Regions from separate parts of the Parafrankia sp. FMc2 genome, predicted to be linked through region 2. Evidence: predicted binding sites of a transcription regulator. Region 2 holds the regulator's gene; each other region holds the start of a gene.
The links. Region 2 encodes LexA, which represses DNA repair genes until DNA is damaged. Its sites were predicted from a motif close to CGAACNNNNGTTCG; they were not measured.

Region 1: a site for LexA is predicted at 1,278-1,291, ahead of AB1460_RS17285 (SAV_6107 family HEPN domain-containing protein). Genes of this name have one in related genera too.
Region 3: a site for LexA is predicted at 1,619-1,632, ahead of AB1460_RS28730 (HNH endonuclease signature motif containing protein). Genes of this name have one in related genera too.
Region 4: a site for LexA is predicted at 2,741-2,754, ahead of uvrA (excinuclease ABC subunit UvrA). Genes of this name have one in related genera too.

Annotation. Positions count from the first base shown of each region.
Region 1 covers NZ_JBFLUG010000045.1:990-5,698, forward strand. The annotation lists gene AB1460_RS17280 (DNA polymerase Y family protein) at 1-534, opposite strand, end outside; gene AB1460_RS17285 (SAV_6107 family HEPN domain-containing protein) at 525-1,184, opposite strand; gene AB1460_RS17290 (spheroidene monooxygenase) at 1,444-2,208, shown strand; gene AB1460_RS17295 (GNAT family N-acetyltransferase) at 2,379-3,005, shown strand; gene AB1460_RS17300 (carotenoid biosynthesis protein) at 3,152-4,081, shown strand; partial or broken gene AB1460_RS17305 (glycosyltransferase family 2 protein) at 4,095-4,709, shown strand, end outside.
Region 2 covers NZ_JBFLUG010000024.1:39,233-43,941, forward strand. The annotation lists gene dapF (diaminopimelate epimerase) at 1-87, shown strand, start outside; gene hflX (GTPase HflX) at 261-1,763, shown strand; gene lexA (transcriptional repressor LexA) at 2,013-2,765, opposite strand; gene AB1460_RS11435 (LysM peptidoglycan-binding domain-containing protein) at 3,371-4,123, shown strand; gene nrdR (transcriptional regulator NrdR) at 4,403-4,709, shown strand, end outside.
Region 3 covers NZ_JBFLUG010000126.1:6,896-11,604, reverse strand. The annotation lists gene AB1460_RS28735 (alkaline phosphatase D family protein) at 1-1,441, opposite strand, end outside; gene AB1460_RS28730 (HNH endonuclease signature motif containing protein) at 1,679-2,953, shown strand; gene AB1460_RS28725 (AAA family ATPase) at 3,083-4,709, shown strand, end outside.
Region 4 covers NZ_JBFLUG010000007.1:89,201-93,909, forward strand. The annotation lists gene uvrA (excinuclease ABC subunit UvrA) at 1-2,627, opposite strand, end outside; gene AB1460_RS04690 (MBL fold metallo-hydrolase) at 3,082-3,750, shown strand; gene AB1460_RS04695 (glycosyltransferase family 2 protein) at 3,856-4,709, opposite strand, start outside.

The DNA of each region.
Region 1 (4,709 bases), on a different contig from region 2:
GTCGAGCTGCCAGCGAATCCTGTCGGTGATGCCGGTGACGGACAGGGGCCCGTCGTGCCGCCAGACCCGCCGCCGCCGCTCCCCGTGCTCCGTCTCCGCCTCGATCACGATCCGGGTGCAGGCAAGACCCCGCTCGCGCAGCTGCTCGTGGGTCTGCTCGGCCAATTGGCGGGCGGCGAAGGCTGCCTGCTCCACCTGCTCCGCCGGCGGATCAAACTCCAGGGCCGTGCTCAGGTCGACGGGGTCGGCCACCACGGCGAGCCGGCCCGGCACGACACCGGCCTCGACGGCGGCCAGCATCCCCAGCGACCGCACACCCACCAGACCGCACCAGGAACCCGCCTGGGACGGCGCGGCCAACAGCGTCAGCAGCAGCGAGGAGGAACCGCTGACGCCGACTGTCGTACCCCGGCGCAGACCGCCTGACGGCAGGACCCGCGCCAGCGCCGGCAGCGCGGGAAGAATCCGCTCACCGCCTCTTCCCGCCCGCTCCGCCGGAAGAGCCGCGATCTGCTGGAGGGCGCTCAGCGCCACGTCCACACCTCGGCAGGGGCGGCCTGGGACAGCGAGGGCTGGGAGGGGACGCCGAGCGCCGCCTCGACGATCCCGAGGAAGAGCTCCACCTCACGAACAAGATCATCGGCGTCTCTGGTCGTCACGACGGGAAGCCCTGCCTCGGCAGCCGCCCGCCGGCCGGCACCCGCGGCGAAGAAGGCCGCCCACTCCTGCAGCTCCGGAGCCACCACCGCAAGCAGCTGCCAGGCGCTCGCCGGGCGGCCCCGGTGGCCGGGGCGGGGCTGGGCACGGTCGGCGAGGACAGCGGCAGCGGCACGCAACGCGGCAAGGTGCGCCAGCGCGTAGCGCTCACCCGCCGGGCGGGTGAGCGCAGCTTCGGCCAGCCCTCGCCGGGCTGAGGACAACAGCTCGTCCCGCGAGCGCCGCGGCAGCCCGGCGGCGGGAAGCATGGTCCGGCCCGCGGGCCGGCCCGGCACCTGCCCACGAGTGGCGGGCGTGCTCGGCCGGGGAGCCTGCGCGGGGCCGGCCGGGGCCGGTCGACCGGCCCCGTCATGCCGACCCGCGACGGTGCCGTGGCCGGACATGCCCCGATCTTCGTGCTGGCCGCCGACCGCCGCGTTCCTCTCGACGACGTTCCCCCCGACCACGCTCTTCCGAACCGCGCCCACTGGGATCACCTCTCCGGTGCCGACCTGCCCCGGAACCGGATCACCCGGCTCCGCCCTTCAACGAACTCGCCCTTCAACGAGCTGGACCTTTATCGAACGCATGTTCGAAGATAATGGTGGGCCAACGGACCGTCAACCACCGGCTGCCGCACCATCGGGCCGCCGGCTCACCGCCGGAAGGCGGCAGGATCACGCCGAGCGGCAGGATCGCTGGTGCAGCGCCGAAGACCGGCGCCAGCCCGGGTGAGAGGGGTCGTCCATGTTCGTCACCTTCGACCTCTGGCATGTCCCGCGGCGGCGGGCCGCGCAGGCCGCGGCCCGCATGGCGCTCGACCGCCCTGCGCTGCGCCGGACGTCCGGGCTCGCCTTCAGCAGGCTGCTCGGGACGGGCAGCGGCCAGCGCTTCACTCCCCTCGACGCCGACCCGTCGCGGTGGGCGCTGCTGGCGGTCTGGGACACCCCCGCCGCGGCGCGGGAGTTCGAGCGTTCGTCGGCGATCCGTGCCTGGGCCCGCATCGCCGACGAACGCTGGCAGGTCGATCTCCGCCCGCTGACCTCGCGCGGGCTGTGGGCGGGCCGTGCACCGTTCGACGTGCCACCCGGAACGTCCGGCACCGGCACGTACCGCCAGCCGGCGAAGGAGCGCGCGGACCACGACGAGGCGGCAGTGGTGGTTGTCACCCGGGCGCGGCTGACAGCGCGGCGGGCCGTGGCCTTCTGGCGCGCGGTCCCGCCGGTGGCGGCGGAGCTGCACGGCGCCGGCGGGCTGCTGTTCGCCGCCGGCATCGGCGAGGCCCCGATCGGCTTCCAGGGCACCTTCAGCGTGTGGCGGGACGCCGCCGCCCTGCGTGCGTTCGCCTACCAGGGGCAGGCTCATGCGGCAGTGGTCCGGCGCACCCCCCGCGCGGGCTGGTACGCCGAGGAGCTGTTCGCCCGCTTCGCCGTGCTCGACTCACGGGGGACGGTCCGCGGCGCGGACCCCTGTGGGCCATGCCCGGCGGAGCGCCGGGGCCGGTACCGGTGACACCCGCCAGACCCGGGTACAGACCTCGTGGCCAGGCCGACAGCGGCGGTGCCAGGCCTGATGCCAGGCCGCAATAGCACTGTTCGCCAGACCGGTCCCAGCCAACAGGCAGCGGGCGTCCGCAGCGCGTTATCGTCGGATGGCCCGGGTGCGACAGGAGGCGAGAACTCGTGAACGACGTCCGGATCGTGCGGTGGTCGCCGGCCCGGATGCGGGCCCGGCTGGATGACGTCATCGCCGTCTACAAAGCCGCGTTCCTCGACCTGCACGAGGAGGACCCGGTGCGGGCGGCACGGGACCGCGCCCTCCACGCACAGCGCCACTTCGACCGCCGTGACCTGCACGCCGTGGTCGCGGTGACGGCGGAGGAGGAGGAGGAGGAGGAGGTCGTCGGCATGACCTACGGCCTGCCCGGCAAGGTGGGCCAGTGGTGGCACGACGTCGTCGCCGGCGCGCTGCCACCCCAGGACGCGGTCCACTGGCTCACCGACTGCATGGAAGTGGTCGAGCTGCACGTGCTGCCCGGATACCAGGGCCGTGGGATCGGCCGCGAGCTGCTGCGCGAGCTGCTGCGGGACGTCCCGCAGCGGACGGCGGCGCTGTCGGCGCTGGAGCTGCCCGGCAGTCGCGCCCGCCGGCTGTACACCAGCGAGGGCTTCGTGCCACTGCTGTCGCACTTCCGGTTCCCCGGGAGCTTCACCGAGTACGCGGTGCTCGCCAAGGAGCTGCCCGGACCTGCACCGTCCGACCCGTGCCGGAGCACGGAGACCGGGCAGCAGCCTGCCCAGGTTCCTTGACCTCCTCCCCCGCTCCCGGCTCCTCCGTTCCCGACTCCCCCGTTCCCGACCCGTCCCACGCGGCCTCGTCGGGCCCAGCCTCCTTCCGTCCCGGCCTCCTCCGCGTCGGGCGCGGGCCCTTTCCGTCGCGGATGCGGATCGGCGTCGTGCCGTGGGTCGCGGCCGCGGTGACCATCGGGCTCCAGATCGGCTACCCGCTGACGTCCGGAGACCAGCGGGCTGCCGTCACGGTGTTCTCGGTCGTGGCCTTCTTCACCGCGTCGGTCAGCGCGACGGCCCTCAGCCACGGCCCGGCCCGAGCCGCCGCCGCGGCGGCCGCGGCGGGCGGCATCGGGCTGCTCGCCGAATCGGTGGGAGTCCACAGCGGCTGGCCGTTCGGTGACTACTCGTACGGGACCGCGCTGGGCCCGAAGCTCGCCGGTGTGCCGGTGGTGGTCCCCCTCGCCTGGACGATGATGGGCCTGCCCGCGCTGATGCTCGGCCGCCGCTGCGCAGCCCGCCTCGACGGCACCGGGCGTCCGGCAGCAGCACGTCCGACAGCACGGCAGGCGACAACACGGCGGGCGGTGACGGCGCGGCAGGCGGCGGTGACGGCGCTGGCCGGCGGCGCCACGCTGACCGCCTGGGACCTCTTCCTCGACCCCCAGATGGTCGCGGAGGACTACTGGTCGTGGCAGTCGGGCGGCGGTCCCGCCCTCAACGGCATTCCGGTGAGCAACGCGGCGGGGTGGCTGCTCGTGGGCATCGTGGTCACCGGAGCCCTCGCCGCACTGCTACCGGAGAGGAACGCCACAGCGTCGTCGGCAGCGGAGGGGCCGGGCGGTCCGGCCGCCCGTGCGCGCGGGCGCGGGCGCACGGGCGGTGCCGGCGTTCCCGCGGACCCGGGCAGCCGGGTGCTGATGGTGCTGCTCGTCTGGACCTACCTGTCCTCGGTACTGGCCAATCTGGCCTTCTTCGGCCGCCCGGGTGTGGCCCTCGCCGGCGGGGTGGCGATGGGAATGCTGCTCGGTCTCGGCGTCCTGCCGGACCGCCGCGGCGCCGCCCGGCGAGGGAACCTGGCACGCTCTGGGACCTGACGCCCTCCCCCGGATGATCGCGGGAGAGGATTCGAGGTCCTACACCCGCAGGGGAGAGGGGTGCGGCTCGTTGAGGCCACGGACGGGGCAAGCGGCGGCAGGGAGCCCGGCCACGCGGGTCCCGGTGCGGGTCGCTGCGCAGGTGGCGGTGCGCTCGGGTGTCGCCGGCGCGGTGGCCGTCGCCGCGCACACCGCGGTGAACGCCCTGCTGCTGCGGACCCCGGGGCCCTCCGCCCCGGTCCGGGAACGGGTCAGTGTGATCCTGCCGGTGCGTGACGAGGCGGCGCGGGTCCGCACCTGCGTGACAGCCCTTCTCGGCTCCCGACACGTCCCGGATCTCGAGGTCCTCGTCTACGACGACCACTCGTCGGACGGGACGGGTGCGGTCCTGCGCGAGCTGGCCGCCCGGGACGGCCGCCTGCGGCTGCTGACCGGGCCTGAGCCAGGGCCTGGCTGGCTGGGCAAGCCGCACGCCTGCGCCCGGGCCGCCCGTCATGCCACCGGCTCGGTGCTGGTCTTCGTCGACGCCGATGTGACGGTCGCGCCGCACGGGCTCGCCCGCGCGGCGGGCCTCCTGCGGAGCACCGGTCTGGATCTCGTCTCGCCCTACCCGCGGCAGGTCGCCGTC
Region 2 (4,709 bases):
TCGCTGGGTGCCGATGCCGCCACCGCTGATCCCGCCGGCGCGGAGGCGGCCCCGTCGGCCGCCGGGCGGGCGGCGGCGGGGGTGTAGTCCGTCCCGGGACCCGTCCGACAAAGGGTTCGCGGTCACGGGCGCCTCGTGTCACTCTGGGGTTGTGGATGTTCCGCTGGCGGTCCGACGGGCCGCGGCGGAACCGGCTGCTCCGTCCCGTCCGGGACGGGCTGGAATGACACGGTCACCGGACCGCGTTGAGAACGGATGGTATGAGTCTTCCCGCTGACGCCGTGAGGGCGTCCACCCGGTACCTGCACCAGAGTTCCGACCGCGACGGCGACGGTGTGGTCGTTCTCGACGACACCCCCGACGGCTTCTCCTTCTTCGACGAGCAGGGCGACGGCTTCGACCTGGAGGAGCGCGGCGCGCTGCGCCGCGTCCCGGGCCTCACCACCGAGCTCGAGGACGTCTCCGAGGTCGAGTACCGCCAGCTCCGCCTGGAGCAGGTCGTGCTGATCGGCGTGTGGACGTCCGGTTCGCTGACCGAGGCCGAGGCGTCGATGACCGAGCTGGCCGCGTTGGCAACCACCGCGGGGTCGGAGGTTCTCGACGCGCTGGTCCAGCGCCGCGACCGGCCCGACGCGGCGACGTTCGTCGGCTCCGGCAAGGCCCGGGAGCTGGCGGAGATCGTCCAGGCGACCGGCGCGGACACGGTGATCTGCGACGGTGAGCTGACCCCGGGTCAGCTACGCCAGCTCGAAGAGGTCGTCAAGGTCAAGGTGATCGACCGGACGGCGCTCATTCTGGACATCTTCGCCCAGCACGCGACCTCCCGCGAGGGCAAGGCCCAGGTCGAGCTCGCGCAGCTCCAATACATGCTTCCGCGGCTGCGTGGCTGGGGTGAGTCGATGTCCCGGGCCGCCGCCAGCAGCGGTGGCCGCGCACCGATCGGAACCCGCGGGCCCGGCGAGACGAAGATCGAGACCGACCGTCGGCGGCTGCGCGCGCGCATCGCGAAACTGCGCCGCGAGCTGACCGGCATGGCCACCGTGCGGGCGACGAAGCGGTCGGCCCGTCGGCGCGGCGCGATCCCGTCGGTCGCGATCGCCGGCTACACCAACGCCGGGAAGTCCTCGCTGCTCAACCGGCTGACCGGAGCCGGCGTGCTGGTCGAGGACGCCCTGTTCGCCACCCTTGATCCGACCGTGCGACGGGCGACCCTGCCTGACGGGCGGGTGTTCACCCTGGCCGACACGGTCGGCTTCGTCCGGCACCTGCCGCACCAGATCGTCGAGGCCTTCCGCTCGACACTGGAGGAGGTCGTGGACGCCGAGCTCGTCCTGCACGTGGTGGACGGTGCGGCACCGGACCCGATGGGTCAGATCAACGCGGTCCGCGAAGTCCTCGCCGAGATCGATGCGGCCGGGGTGCCGGAGCTCATCGTGGTCAACAAGGTCGACGCGGTCGATCCGACCACGCTCGCGGTGCTGCGCCAGGCGGTGCCGGACGCCGTCTTCGTGTCGGCGCGCTCCGGGGCGGGCCTGGCGGACCTGGTCGAGGCGCTCTCGGCGCGGATCCCGCACCCGGAGGTCGAGATGTCGTTGCTGGTGCCCTACACCCGCGGCGACCTCGTCTCCCGCATCCACCGGGACGGCGAGGTGCTGAGTATCGAGCACACCGGCACGGGCACGGAGGTGGCCGCGCGAGTGCCGGTGGACCTGGCTGCCGAACTGGAGCCTTTCCGCGCCGAGGTACATGCCGTGGCCGGCTGACCGACCCCGGTAGCCCGGTGGCCGAGTGGCCTCGGCTGGCGGACTGCCCTTGGCTGGTGGAGTGCCCCTGGCTGGCGGAGTGCCCTCAGTCGCGGAGCCTGCGCCGCCCCGGGCATCCTCGCTCTCGCGAAGGTGCCCGGGCTGCGGCCCGGGGAGCCGTGCCGAACCGGGCGTAGCGGGCCCGGGAGGCCACTCAGGGGCACGGCCGGGGGTCCCGGCTCTCCGGGGGCCGCCCCCGCCCCGGGTGACTCAGACCCGGCGCATCACGGCGACGATCCGGCCCAGAATCGTCGCGTCCTCGGCCGGGATGTCAGAGAAGGCCGGGTTCTCCGGCGCCAGCCACACGCGGCCGTCGCGCTGCCGGAAGCGCTTGACGGTCGCCTCGCCGTCGATCATCGCGGCGACGATCTCGCCGTTGTCCGCCACCGGCTGCTGCCGCACGACGACGTAGTCGCCGTCGCAGATCGCGGCGTTGATCATCGACTGGCCCACCACCCTGAGCAGGAACAGCGTGCCCTCCCCGACGATCTCCTTCGGGAGCGGGAAGACGTCCTCGATGGCCTGCTCGGCAAGGATGGGCCCGCCGGCGGCGATTCGCCCCACCAGGGGGACGTAGGTCGGCGTGCCCCCCTCCACCGCCACGGCCCCGGTCTCCCCGCCGGGCCGGCCGGCGATGGCTGCGCGGGCTCGGGCGCCTGTCTTCTGCCCGCCGATCGGCAGCACCTCCATGGCCCGCGGGCGGTTCGGGTCGCGCCGCAGATAGCCCTTCTCCTGGAGCACCTTGAGCTGGTGCGCGACGCTGCTGGTGCTGGTCAGACCAACAGCCTCGCCGATCTCCCGGACGCTCGGGGGGTATCCGCGCCGCTCCACCGCGGTCCGGATAACCTCGAGAACCTTCTTCTGTCGCTGTGTGAGGCCCGAGGCGTCCGCGGGGCCGTCGGGAAGATCCCGGACGTTGCCGCGGGCTTCGCCTCGGCGGGTACCCCGTCCCTGGCTGGTCATCGCCTACCGCTCTCCCTGTCGATGCTTCCCCGCCGCGGGCCACCCCGACGGCGGTTTCTCCCTGGCCGGGTGGTCGGTGCCCCCGGCTCGTTGCGAGCCACCCGGTCGATCTCTCGTTTTGTCCTATTAGTAACTTCTGACCGGTTCGGCGTGGTTCTTTCGTGCCCGGTTCATCTCGCACGATCGTCCACAACTGATCGTCCTTGACGGTAGTCGGACGGTCGCCGAATCTCAAACGTCTGTTCGAGCGTGTCGGGGGAAGTGTGCGTGGCGGCCGTGTAAGAATCGCTCAGGCGTTCGATCGAACGTATGTTCGAGCCTGGGAGGTTGGCGTGGCCGACGGCAAGCGTGTGACCAGTGGCAGGGTGCCGGTCGGGTCGGGGTTTCGGAGATCCCGCGATCGCATGGCACGTCAGACCGCAGGTACGGGCGGCGCCGTCGCGACGGGGCGGGGAGTGCGCGGGTGCCGGGGCGCCGCGGTCGGCGGTGTCGCCGTCCGGGGCCGTGCGGTGCGGGGGATGGCGGCGCGTGGTGCCGACCGACGGCGCGCCAGCGGTGCGCGTCGCCAGCAGTGTCCCGGCCGTGGTCCTTCCGATGTGGCGGCAGTGACCGGCGGCGGCTCGGTGGGCGGCGCTGTCGACGCGGCCCGGAAGCCGCCGGCGTTGCCCGGGCAGCGGGAGGCCGCGGGGGCGCGGGTCATCGAGATGCCCGGGCTGGCCTGGCGGGCACTGGCCGTCGGGCATCCGGTGCGGGGGGCTGATCGGCGTCCTGTGCCGGGCGCGCCGGAGCGCCTCCCGGAGCTCTCGGAACAGTCCGGCCCACTGGCGGGCTGGGAGTACGCGAGCGGCCAGGAGGCCGACGAGGGCTACGGCGAACACCTCGGCAGATCTGCCCGGTGGCAGCACGAGGAGTGGTCGGGCTGGGAGGCGGCGGCCGACGAGGCGGGGCCGCTCGTTCCCCCGTGCCCGGCACGGCGCGGCGGGCAGCGATCCGCATCTGGACCGGGCGGGCGACTGCGGGGTCACGCCGGCCCGCGTGCACGGCCCCGACCGCGGCCGAGGCGCCGGTCGCAGCCACCACTGCGGCTGACCAGGCGGGGGCGGGTTGTCCTCGGGCTCCTGGCGAGCATGGTCCTCGGCGTGGCCTTCTCCGCGGTGCTGGTCACCTCGTCGCAGGCCTTCACCGGCACGCCGGTGGCCTACGAGACCCACCGGGTCCTGCCCGGGGAGACGCTCTGGGAGATCGCGCGCGGGATCGACCCCGATGCCGACACCCGCGAGGTCGTGGGTCAGCTCATGGCGCTGAACGGCCTTCCGACCGCGGCGCTCCTGCCGGGCCAGCGGCTTCGGCTGCCCTGAGCGCGCGCCTCGCCGCTGGCTGTGCCCGCCTGGGTCCTGGCTCGTGGATTCTGGACACGCCGATGGGGGCGGTGTCGGAACTGTCTGGGGTGTGCGCTACGGTTGACCACAACATCTTGTAGTTACAAAGCGGTAAGTCATCCACAGGTTGTGCACCGGTATCCACAGGTCCCTGAGCGGGCCCCCGTTGTCGGGCGGCTCGTCGAGGGCGGCGGCGACCAGCCGGAGGTGCTCCGCGCGCGGCCGTGCAGGTCCGCCGGAGTAGGAGAGGAACGAGCTGTGCGGTGTCCCTTCTGCAGGCATTCCGACAGCCGCGTCGTGGACAGCAGGGAGGCCGAGGAGGGCGCCGCCATCCGGCGGCGGAGATCGTGCTCGGCGTGTGGCCGCCGGTTCACCACGATGGAGGAGGCCTCATTGCGGGTGCGCAAGCGTAGCGGTGCCACCGAGCCGTTCAGTCGGGCGAAGGTGATCGTCGGCGTGCGTAAGGCCTGCCAGGGGCGGCCCGTCCGGTCGGACGACCTCGCTCTGCTCGCCGAACGGGTCGAGGAGACAGTGCGTGCCTCCGGCTCCGCCGAGGTGGCCGCGG
Region 3 (4,709 bases), on a different contig from region 2:
TGATCAGGAAGAACCCCGAGCTGACCGAGGTGCAGACGAACTCGGTCGCGATCACCGGCGTCTCCGGCCGGTCGAAGTCGACCCGCAGGTCGTTCACCCACGCGCAGTGGATGTCCCCCGCGAGCACCACCGGGTTCGCGACCCGGCTGTCACGCACCGCCGAGAGGATCCGCGTGCGGTACGGGAGGTAGCCGTCGGCCTGGTCCAGGTTGGTGAGCGTCTCGCTGCCGTTCAGCTGGCCGTGCAGCTGGGCCATCATCGTCTGCTGGGCGATCACGTTCCAGCGCGAGCGGGACGTCCGCAGCCCGTCGACGAGCCACGCTTCCTGGGCCGCACCGGACATCGTCCCGCCGGAGTTGTCCCGGCCCTGCCGGACGGCGCCGATGCCGTCCGCGGGCGAGCCGGGCAGCGGCGTCCGGTACTGGCGGGTGTCCATGACGTTGAGGGTCAGCAGGTCGCCGAACGTCAGGCGGCGGTAGATGCGCAGGTCCGGCGACCCCGGGTCGAGCTCGGCCCGGATCGGCATGTGCTCGTAGTACGCCTGGTAGGCCGCCGCCCGCTGCCGGGCGAAGGTCGCCTCGTCCTGGCGGCGGTCACCGGTGTCGCCGGCCTCGTCCACCAGACCGGCGTAGTTGTTCTCGGTCTCGTGGTCGTCCCAGGTCACGACCCAGGGCGCGGCGAGGTGGGCCGCCTGCAGCGCGGGGTCGGACTTGTACTGCCCGTACCGGTTCCGGTAGTCGGCAAGGGTCTGGAGCTGGTCGAGACCGGGGGTCTCGGGGGTGGTGTGACGGCGGTCCGGGTAGGCGCTTTCCGGGTCGTACTCGTAGATGTAGTCCCCCACGTGGAGAACGAAGTCCGGGCGGTCGCCGGCAATGGCGTCGAAGGCCGGCCAGTAGCCGTTCTGGAAGTCCTGGCAGCTGGCGAGCGCGAACGAGAGCCGCCCGCCGGCGGCCCCGGGAGCGGCCGCGGTCCGGGTCCACCCGACCGGGCTCAGGACGTCCCCCGCCCGGAACCGGTAGAAGTAGTCCCGCCCGGACTCCAGGCCGCGGACGTCCACGTGCACCGAGTGCGCGAACGAGGCGGTGGCGAGCTGGGTGCCGCCGCGGACCACGTCGGAGAACCGCTCGTCCCGGGCGACCTGCCAGTCGACCTCGACATCACGCAGCGGCATGCCGCCGCCGGACGTCGGCTCGGGCGCCAGCCGGGTCCACAGGATCACCCCGTCGGGCAGCGGGTCACCGCTGGCGACCCCGAGGGAGAACACCCCGTCCCGGATCCCGGGAATCGGGGTGGGCGCGCGCATCGTCGGCGCAGGGGTCGGCGCCGACCCGGACCCGCCCCCGCATCCTCCGACCGCGGCAGCCACGAGGGCGCCGACGCCACCTGCCAGAACCGCTCGCCGGCCCGGTCGCGCGACCGCGAACAAACCCTCGTCCCGCATCACCGGCTGATGACACCACAGTGGGATGAACGGCGGACGACCAACCGCCAACCGGACCGACCAGGCCGTCCTCCCAGGCGTTGACAGTGCCGTTCCCGAGGGCCGTCAAGGGCGTGCGGTGCTCCGCGTGGCCTCACACGCGCACGCCGGCCGAGCATCGCAGACGCCGCCTAGCATCGAACATGAGTTCGAGATCAATAGCGGTCGTTCCCGCCCCTGCCCCGGACGGAGTACTCCGTGCCCCACATCGACAGCCAGTCCCACGCCCAGGGCGGTCACCTGGTGGTGGATCCGATGGACCTGTTCACGGACCAGCTGAACGCCCGCCTCGCCGCGGTGGGCGACACCGCCCGACAGGTCGCGGCCAGCCAGGCCCGAATGCTGCGTGCCCTCGCCGAAGCCGCCGCCCTGCAGGCGCCTCGGGAAGGCGACCCGGCCGGGATCTTCTCCGACTACGCCCCGGAGGAGGTCGCGACCATCCTCGCCGTGTCCGGTAGCTCCGCCCGGAACCAGATGCACTTCGCCAAAACCGTGGCACGGCGTCTCCCGCGTGCGTTGGACGCCTTGGAAGCCGGCGAGATCGACCTGCCCCGGCTCCACACCCTCGAACATTCCATCAGCCCGCTCGACGACGACACCGCCGCCGCGTTCGAGGCATGGATGCTGGAGCGGGGTCGACGCAGACACCGCGCCGCCTACGCCGCCGCGGCGCGCTGCGCCGTCCTGCGGCTGGATCCCGCCGGCGCTGAACGCCGCGCGGAGGAACGGAAGAAGGAACGCGGGGTGTGGATCGAGCCGGAGGACGACGCGGTCAGCACCCTCGCCGCGCGGCTACCCTCCGACCAGGCAGAAGCCTGCTACCGGCGGATCTGCGCCCTCGCCGAGGGCATCGCCCGCGACCGCGCCGACGATGACAGTCGCACCCTCGACCAGATCCGCGCGGATGTTCTGGTCGACATCGTGATGGGCCGCGCCGAGCATGCCACGCCGATCGGCTGCGATATCCAGGTTGTCGTACCCGTCACGACGCTACTCGGCCTCGGCCAGGAGCCGGGCGAGCTTGCCGGCTACGGCCCGCTGCCCGCCGCGGTCGCGCGAGAGATCGCGATGCGGCCAGGATCAACCTGGCGGCGGCTGCTCACCGACCCCCAGGGAGCGCTGCTCGAAGTCGCCGACCGACGGCTCCCCAGCCCGGCGCAGGTGCGACATGTGCGGGCCCGGAACCGGCAGTGCACCCATCCGACCTGCACCCGCCCCGCGGTACGCACCGAAACCGACCACACCGTCCCCTACGCCGACGGCGGGCCCACTCTGACCACGAATCTTGGCCCCTGCTGCAAGCGACATCATCGGATGCGGCACCAGCCGGGCCGGCTGTGGAAGGTCCGCCAGCCCCGCCCCGGCGTGTTCGAGTGGACCGCACCATCCGGCGCCACCACCGTCACCTACCCGCACAACTACCTCACCGGCGAGGAACAGCTCCCCGCGACCGACTGGGGCATGTCCCAGTAACGAGCAGGCGGCGACGAGCGGCGCGGTGGTGGGATCGCGAGCTTCGGCGAGACGGACCCGGCGCCACCGAGGGATATGGCCCACTCGTCTAGGATTTCGCGGGTCCGCCGCCGAACCGGAAGAACCAGGATGCCTCGCGACCGTCTCCGGGACCTGATCGCCGCGCAGCTGGTGCACAGCGACCTGCCCATCCGGGTCAGCGACCTGATCCTGGCCGCCCTCGAGGCGCCCGCAGTGGGCCGGCAGGGAGCAGGTGACGCCAACCCGGGTGACGCCAGCCCGGGTGACGACCTGGACGCCGGCCGCGGCACCGAGCGGCTCACCTCCGAAGCGGCGGTGTACCTGCGGGCGGTCAGTGTCGAGGGGTTCCGTGGCATCGGCCCGTGGGTGACCCTGCGGCTCCGCCCCGGCCCGGGGCTCACGCTCGTCACCGGGCGCAACGGTTCGGGCAAGTCCAGCTTCGCGGAGGCAGCCGAGATCGCGCTGACCGGCGAGGGCCGCCGCTGGTCCCAGCGGGCGGCGGTGTGGCGCGGCGGCTGGCGCAACCTGCACAGCGGCGGGACGGTCCGTATCGAGATCACCTGCACGGTCGAGGGGATCGCCGGTCCGGTCACCGTCACCCGCAGCTGGCAGGACGGCGACGGCCTGGCCGAAGGTCACGGTGCGGCGGCCACGGCGGGCGGCGGTCAGCTGTCGACGTCGGGCTGGGAGGCGGCGTTCTCCACCCACCGGCCGTTTCTGTCCTACGCGGAGCTGAGTGACCTGCTCGGCGGCCGGCCAAGTGCCATGTTCGACGCGCTGCACGCGATCCTCGGCCTCGACGCGGTCGCGGATGTCGCCCGTACGCTCACCGCGGCCCGCGGCAGGCTCACCGAGGCCGCCCGCCGGCTGTGGGAGGAGCACCCGCCGCTGCTGGCGGCGCTGCGGGCGAGCGGCGACCCCCGCGCAGCGCAGGTGGCCGACGCCCTCGGCGACCCAGCCCACCTCGACCTGGACCGCGCATGGGCGCTCGCCGCCCAGCCACCCCCTGCCCCGGGTCCCGCGGTCCCCCCGGGCCAGGCAGTGACCAGGCAGCTCCAGCACCACGCCCGGCTCACGGCCCTGGCCGCGCTGCGCGTACCGGCGTCTGGCGAGGTCGCGGTCCTGGCCGCCCGGCTGCGCGAGCTGGCGGCTGAGGAGGCCGGGCTGCTCGGGACCACGATCGGCGACGCGGCCCGGCTCGCCACCCTGCTCGCCGCGGCAGTCGACCACCACGAGCAGCACTCCGACGCCCGCGCGGACGCCCACGCGGACGCCGGCGCGGCGGCGGAGCGACCCTGCCCGGTGTGCGGCACCGGGCAGCTGGACGAGGCGTGGTCACGCGCGGCCACCGCGGAGCTGGCCCTCCTACGGGAGCGGGCCGCGCCGCTGGCCGCCGTGCGGGAGGGGCTGGTGCGTGCCCTCGCCGAGGTCCGTCTGCTGGTCGCCCCGGTGCCCGCCGCCCTGATCACCCCGGTGTCCGGCGCGCCGCTCAACCCGGAGCCCGGCGTGCTGGCCACCGCGCCGGCGGGGAGCTGCTCCATACCGGTCGGTGCGGCGGAAACGGCCTGGGAACGTTGGGCCGCGCTGCGGCTGCTGACCGACCCGGTCACGGTCGCGGGCGGGCTCGCGGCCGCCTACCCACCGCTGCGCGAGGCGGTCGAGGAGCTGGCCACCGCCGCGGCGAAGGCCCTCGACCTGGCGGACGCAGCGTGGCTGCCACTGGCCGCGCGGGTCA
Region 4 (4,709 bases), on a different contig from region 2:
AGCTTGCGGATGTCCTCGAAGTGCAGGCCGGTGGTCGGCTCGTCCAGGACGTAGACGGTGCGGCCGGTGGAGCGCCGCTGCAGCTCCGAGGCGAGCTTCACCCGCTGCGCCTCGCCGCCGGACAGCGTCGGCGCCGACTGGCCGAGGCGCACGTACCCCAGCCCGACGTCGTTCAGCGTCCGCAGGTGGCGCGCGATCGCCGGGACCGCCGCGAAGAACTCGGCTCCCTCCTCGATCGGCATGTCGAGCACCTCGGCGATGCTCCGGCCCTTGTAGTGCACTTCCAGGGTCTCGCGGTTGTACCGGGCGCCCGCGCAGACCTCGCACGGCACGTAGACGTCCGGGAGGAAGTTCATCTCGATCTTGATCGTGCCGTCGCCGGAGCAGGCCTCACAACGCCCGCCCTTGACGTTGAAGGAGAACCGGCCCGGCAGGTACCCGCGCACCTTCGCCTCGGGCGTCTCCGCGAACAGCCGACGGACATGGTCGAACACGCCGGTGTAGGTCGCCGGGTTGGATCGCGGTGTCCGGCCGATCGGGGACTGGTCGACGCGGACCGCCTTGTCGAGGTGGTCGAGCCCGCTCACCGTGCGGTGCCGGCCGGGTACCTCGCGGGCGCCGTTGAGGTGGTTGGCGAGCACGCTGGCCAGGATGTCGTTGACCAGGGTCGACTTTCCGGACCCGGAGACCCCGGTGACCGCCACCAGGCAGCCGAGCGGGAAGGAAACCGTCACGTCCCGCAGGTTGTGCTCGCGGGCGCCGTGCACGGTCAGCGCGCGCCCGCGGACCGGCGGCCGGCGGGCCGCGGGGACCGGGATCTCGCGCCGGCCTGAGAGGTAGGCCCCCGTCATCGACTCCTCGCTGGTCAGCAGGTCGTCGACGGAGCCGGAGACGACCACCCGGCCGCCGTGCTCGCCGGCGCCGGGACCGATGTCCACCACCCAGTCGGCGGCGCGGATCGTGTCCTCGTCGTGCTCCACCACGATCAGCGTGTTGCCGAGGTCCCGCAGCCGCAGAAGCGTCTGGATGAGGCGCCGGTTGTCGCGCTGGTGCAGGCCGATCGACGGCTCGTCCAGCACGTAGAGCACCCCGACCAGCCCCGAACCGATCTGGGTGGCGAGTCGGATCCGCTGCGCCTCCCCGCCGGCGAGGGTGCCGGCGGCCCGGTCCAGGGACAGGTAGTCCAGGCCGACGTCCAGCAGGAACGCCAGCCGGGCGTCGATCTCCTTGAGGACCCGGCCCGCGATGGTCTGCTCCCGCTCGCTGAGCTCGACGGTGCGCAGGAAGTCGGCACAGTCGCGGATGGACATGCCTGCGACCTCGGCGATCGAGCGGCCGGCCAGGGTGACCGCCAGCGACTCCGGCTTCAGCCGGGCCCCCCGGCAGGCCGCGCAGGGCACGTCACGCATGTAGCCCTCGTAGCGCTCCCGGCTGCTGTCCGACTCGGCCTCGGCGTGCCGGCGCCGCAGGAACGGCAGGACGCCCTCGAAGGAGGTGTAGTAGGAGCGCTTGCGGCCGTACCGGTTGGTGTAGCCGACGTGGATCTCGGTCTCCCCGCTGCCGTGCAGGATGGCCTTGCGGGCGCGCTCCGGCAGGCCCTCCCACGGGGTGTCCATCCGGAAGGTGAGGTCCTCCGACAGCGCCGTCAGCAGCCGCTGGAAGTACTCCTTGTTGTGCCCACCGGACCAGGGCTGGACGGCTCCGTCAGCGAGCGACAGGGTCGGGTCGGGCACGACGAGGTCGGGGTCGACCTCCTTGCGGGTGCCCAGCCCGGTGCACTCCTGGCAGGCGCCGAACGGCGAGTTGAACGAGAACGACCTGGGCTCCATCTCCTCGAAGGACAGGTCGTCGTACATGCAGGCCAGGTGCTCGGAGTACATCCGCTCCCGGTCGGGGTCAGCGGCGTCGCGGTCCACGAAGTCGAGCAGCACCAGGCCCTTGCCGAGCCGCAGCGCCGTCTCGATCGAGTCGGTGAGACGCCGCTTGGCCGACGCCTTCGCCGCGAGCCGGTCGACGACGACCTCGATCGTGTGCTTGCGCTGCTTCTCCAGCTTCGGGCGGTCGGTGAGAGCGACGACGGTGCCGTCCACCCGGACCCGCGCGAAACCGGATGTCTGCAGCTCGGCGAACAGGTCGACGTACTCGCCCTTGCGGCCGCGGACGACCGGAGCCAGGACCTGGAAGCGGGTGCCCTCGGGCAGCTCGAGGAGCCGGTCGACGATCTGCTGCGGAGTCTGCCGTGAGATCGGCCGGCCGCACTTCGGGCAGTGCGGGTGGCCGACCCGTGCGTACAGCAGGCGGAGGTAGTCGTAGACCTCGGTGATCGTGCCGACGGTCGACCGCGGGTTGCGCGACGTCGACTTCTGGTCGATCGACACCGCCGGCGACAGGCCCTCGATGAAGTCGACGTCGGGCTTGTCCATCTGGCCGAGGAACTGGCGCGCGTAGGCAGACAGTGACTCGACGTATCGACGCTGACCCTCGGCGAAGATCGTGTCGAAGGCCAGGCTGGACTTGCCCGAGCCCGACAGGCCCGTGAAGACCACGAGGCCGTCCCTGGGCAGGTCGAGATCGACATCACGCAGGTTGTGCTCGCGTGCTCCGCGCACGACAAGACGGTCGGCCATCGTCAGGTCCCTCGTCGTTCTCGGTCGGCTGCTGTCGTCGGCCGGTGCCGGTACCGGTGGGGTTCCGTCACCGCGGCCTGCGCGGCGACCCCGGCCGTCAGCCGGCCGCGAGCCAAACGCGCGTTCGAACACGGCCGACGCTACACGCCTCGGACGAACGGCTCGTAACAGCCGGGCCCCCGCTCCTGGACGGCAACAACGCAGCCCACATCCCTGCTGGGGGCCAGCCCTGGCGAGCGCAGCCCGCCTCGAATGCCCGGGACGCAGACACGCGCGGACACACGGTCGAGAATGGAGCAGCCGGGCGGGGCCCGCATACGCCCGGCCGCCCGAGGCGCCGGGGCGGCGGCCGTGACAGCCGTGACAGCCCGGGCGGCCCGCGCCCCCGACCGACCCTGCAGATCACGGCCCCGATCCGCCGGAACAGGCGACGCACAGACCGAGGAGAAGCGGAATGAACATCGGCGCCGGCTACACGGGCGACGTCACCGTCGGCGGGCCCGCGGACGTCCGCGAGCTACCGGACCTCACGATCACCAAGGTGGCGGTGGGCCCGTTCGACAACAACTGCTATCTCCTGCGCTGTGCGGCCACCGGCGAGCAGCTCCTCGTCGACGCGGCGAACGAGACGGGCACGCTGCTGCGCCTCGTCGGCGACGCCGGTCTGAGCACCGTGGTGACGACGCACCGGCACGGAGACCACATCCAGGCGCTGGAGGAGGTCGTGGCCGCGACCGGTGCGCGGACCGTCGCCCATCCGCTCGACGTTCCCGCCATCCCCGTTCCGACCACCGATCCGGTCGTGGACGGTGACGAGGTGCGGGTCGGCGAGGTCACACTGCGGGTCGTGCACATGGTCGGGCACACACCCGGATCGGTCGCCCTGCTGTATGGCCAGGACAGCAGCGCTCCGCACCTGTTCACCGGCGACTGCCTCTTCCCCGGTGGCCCCGGCAACACCTTCGGCGACGCGGCCGCCTTCACCACCCTCATGGACGACCTGGAGGCCAAGGTCTTCGGGCCGCTCCCGGACGGGACCTGGATCTACCCGGGCCACGGAAAGGACACGACTCTCGGCGCCGAGCGACCGCACCTGGCCGAATGGCGCGCCCGCGGCTGGTAGACCTCGGCAGACCGGGAACGACGGCAGCCTCGCGGGCCTCGCGGGCCTCGCGGGCCTCTCGGGCCTCGCCCGGCCCCGCCGGCCAGGTCCCCGGGGCCAGCGGGGTCAGCGGTCCGCGGTCGCCCACGACGACGCCGGAGGCGCCGAAGGGTCCGACCGGACTGCCGCCGGCGGCGTCGACCGCGGCAGTGGAACCTGGGAGCGGACGTCCGCTCCCAGCACGGCCGCGTCGATCCGGCCCAGGTCCCGACGCGCCTGGGACGGGACCGCGCACCACCGTGACCGCGTGGCCGGCTCCCGGTGCGGTTGGACCAGGCCGGCGACGAGACCGGCCAGGATGCGCCCGGCGCGCAGGGCGTCATGTCGCCGGCCGGCGACCAGCTTGCGCAGGGTGAGGACGATCAGCTGGCCGGCGTGGACGGCGAGCCAGCCCCGCCCCAGCGCGGCCCGATGGCGCCGTGCGTAGATCGCCGCGGAACGGCCGAGCTCGGCGTACATCAGGCCGGCCCGGCCGACCGTCCCCCCGCCCACATGGGAGACCTGGCACCGGTCGTCGGCCCAGTACACCCGACCACCGGCAGCGTGCAGCCGCGCGAACAGGTCGGTCTCCTCGTAGTACATCCAGTAGGACGGGTCGAATCCGCCCAGGCGGAGGAAGCTGGCCGTCCGGATGGCGAAGAAGGCGCCCACCGGGTAGCGGAGGTCCGGCCAGCGGGCGACGGCGGCCGCTTCGCCACGCACCGCCGTGAACGTGTTCGTGCGGACGTTCGGCAGGACCGCCGTTCCCCGTCCGGGCAGACCACGCTCGCCGCGCAGCGGGAATCCGACCGCGTCGGCGCCCTCCGGCACGGACGCCAGCAGGTCAGGCAGAGTCGCACAGGCCTCGGCCGACACCGTGATGTCGCTGTTGACGATGAGGATCCACTCGGGAACCGGTTCGCCCAGCGCCGGCTGCGCCT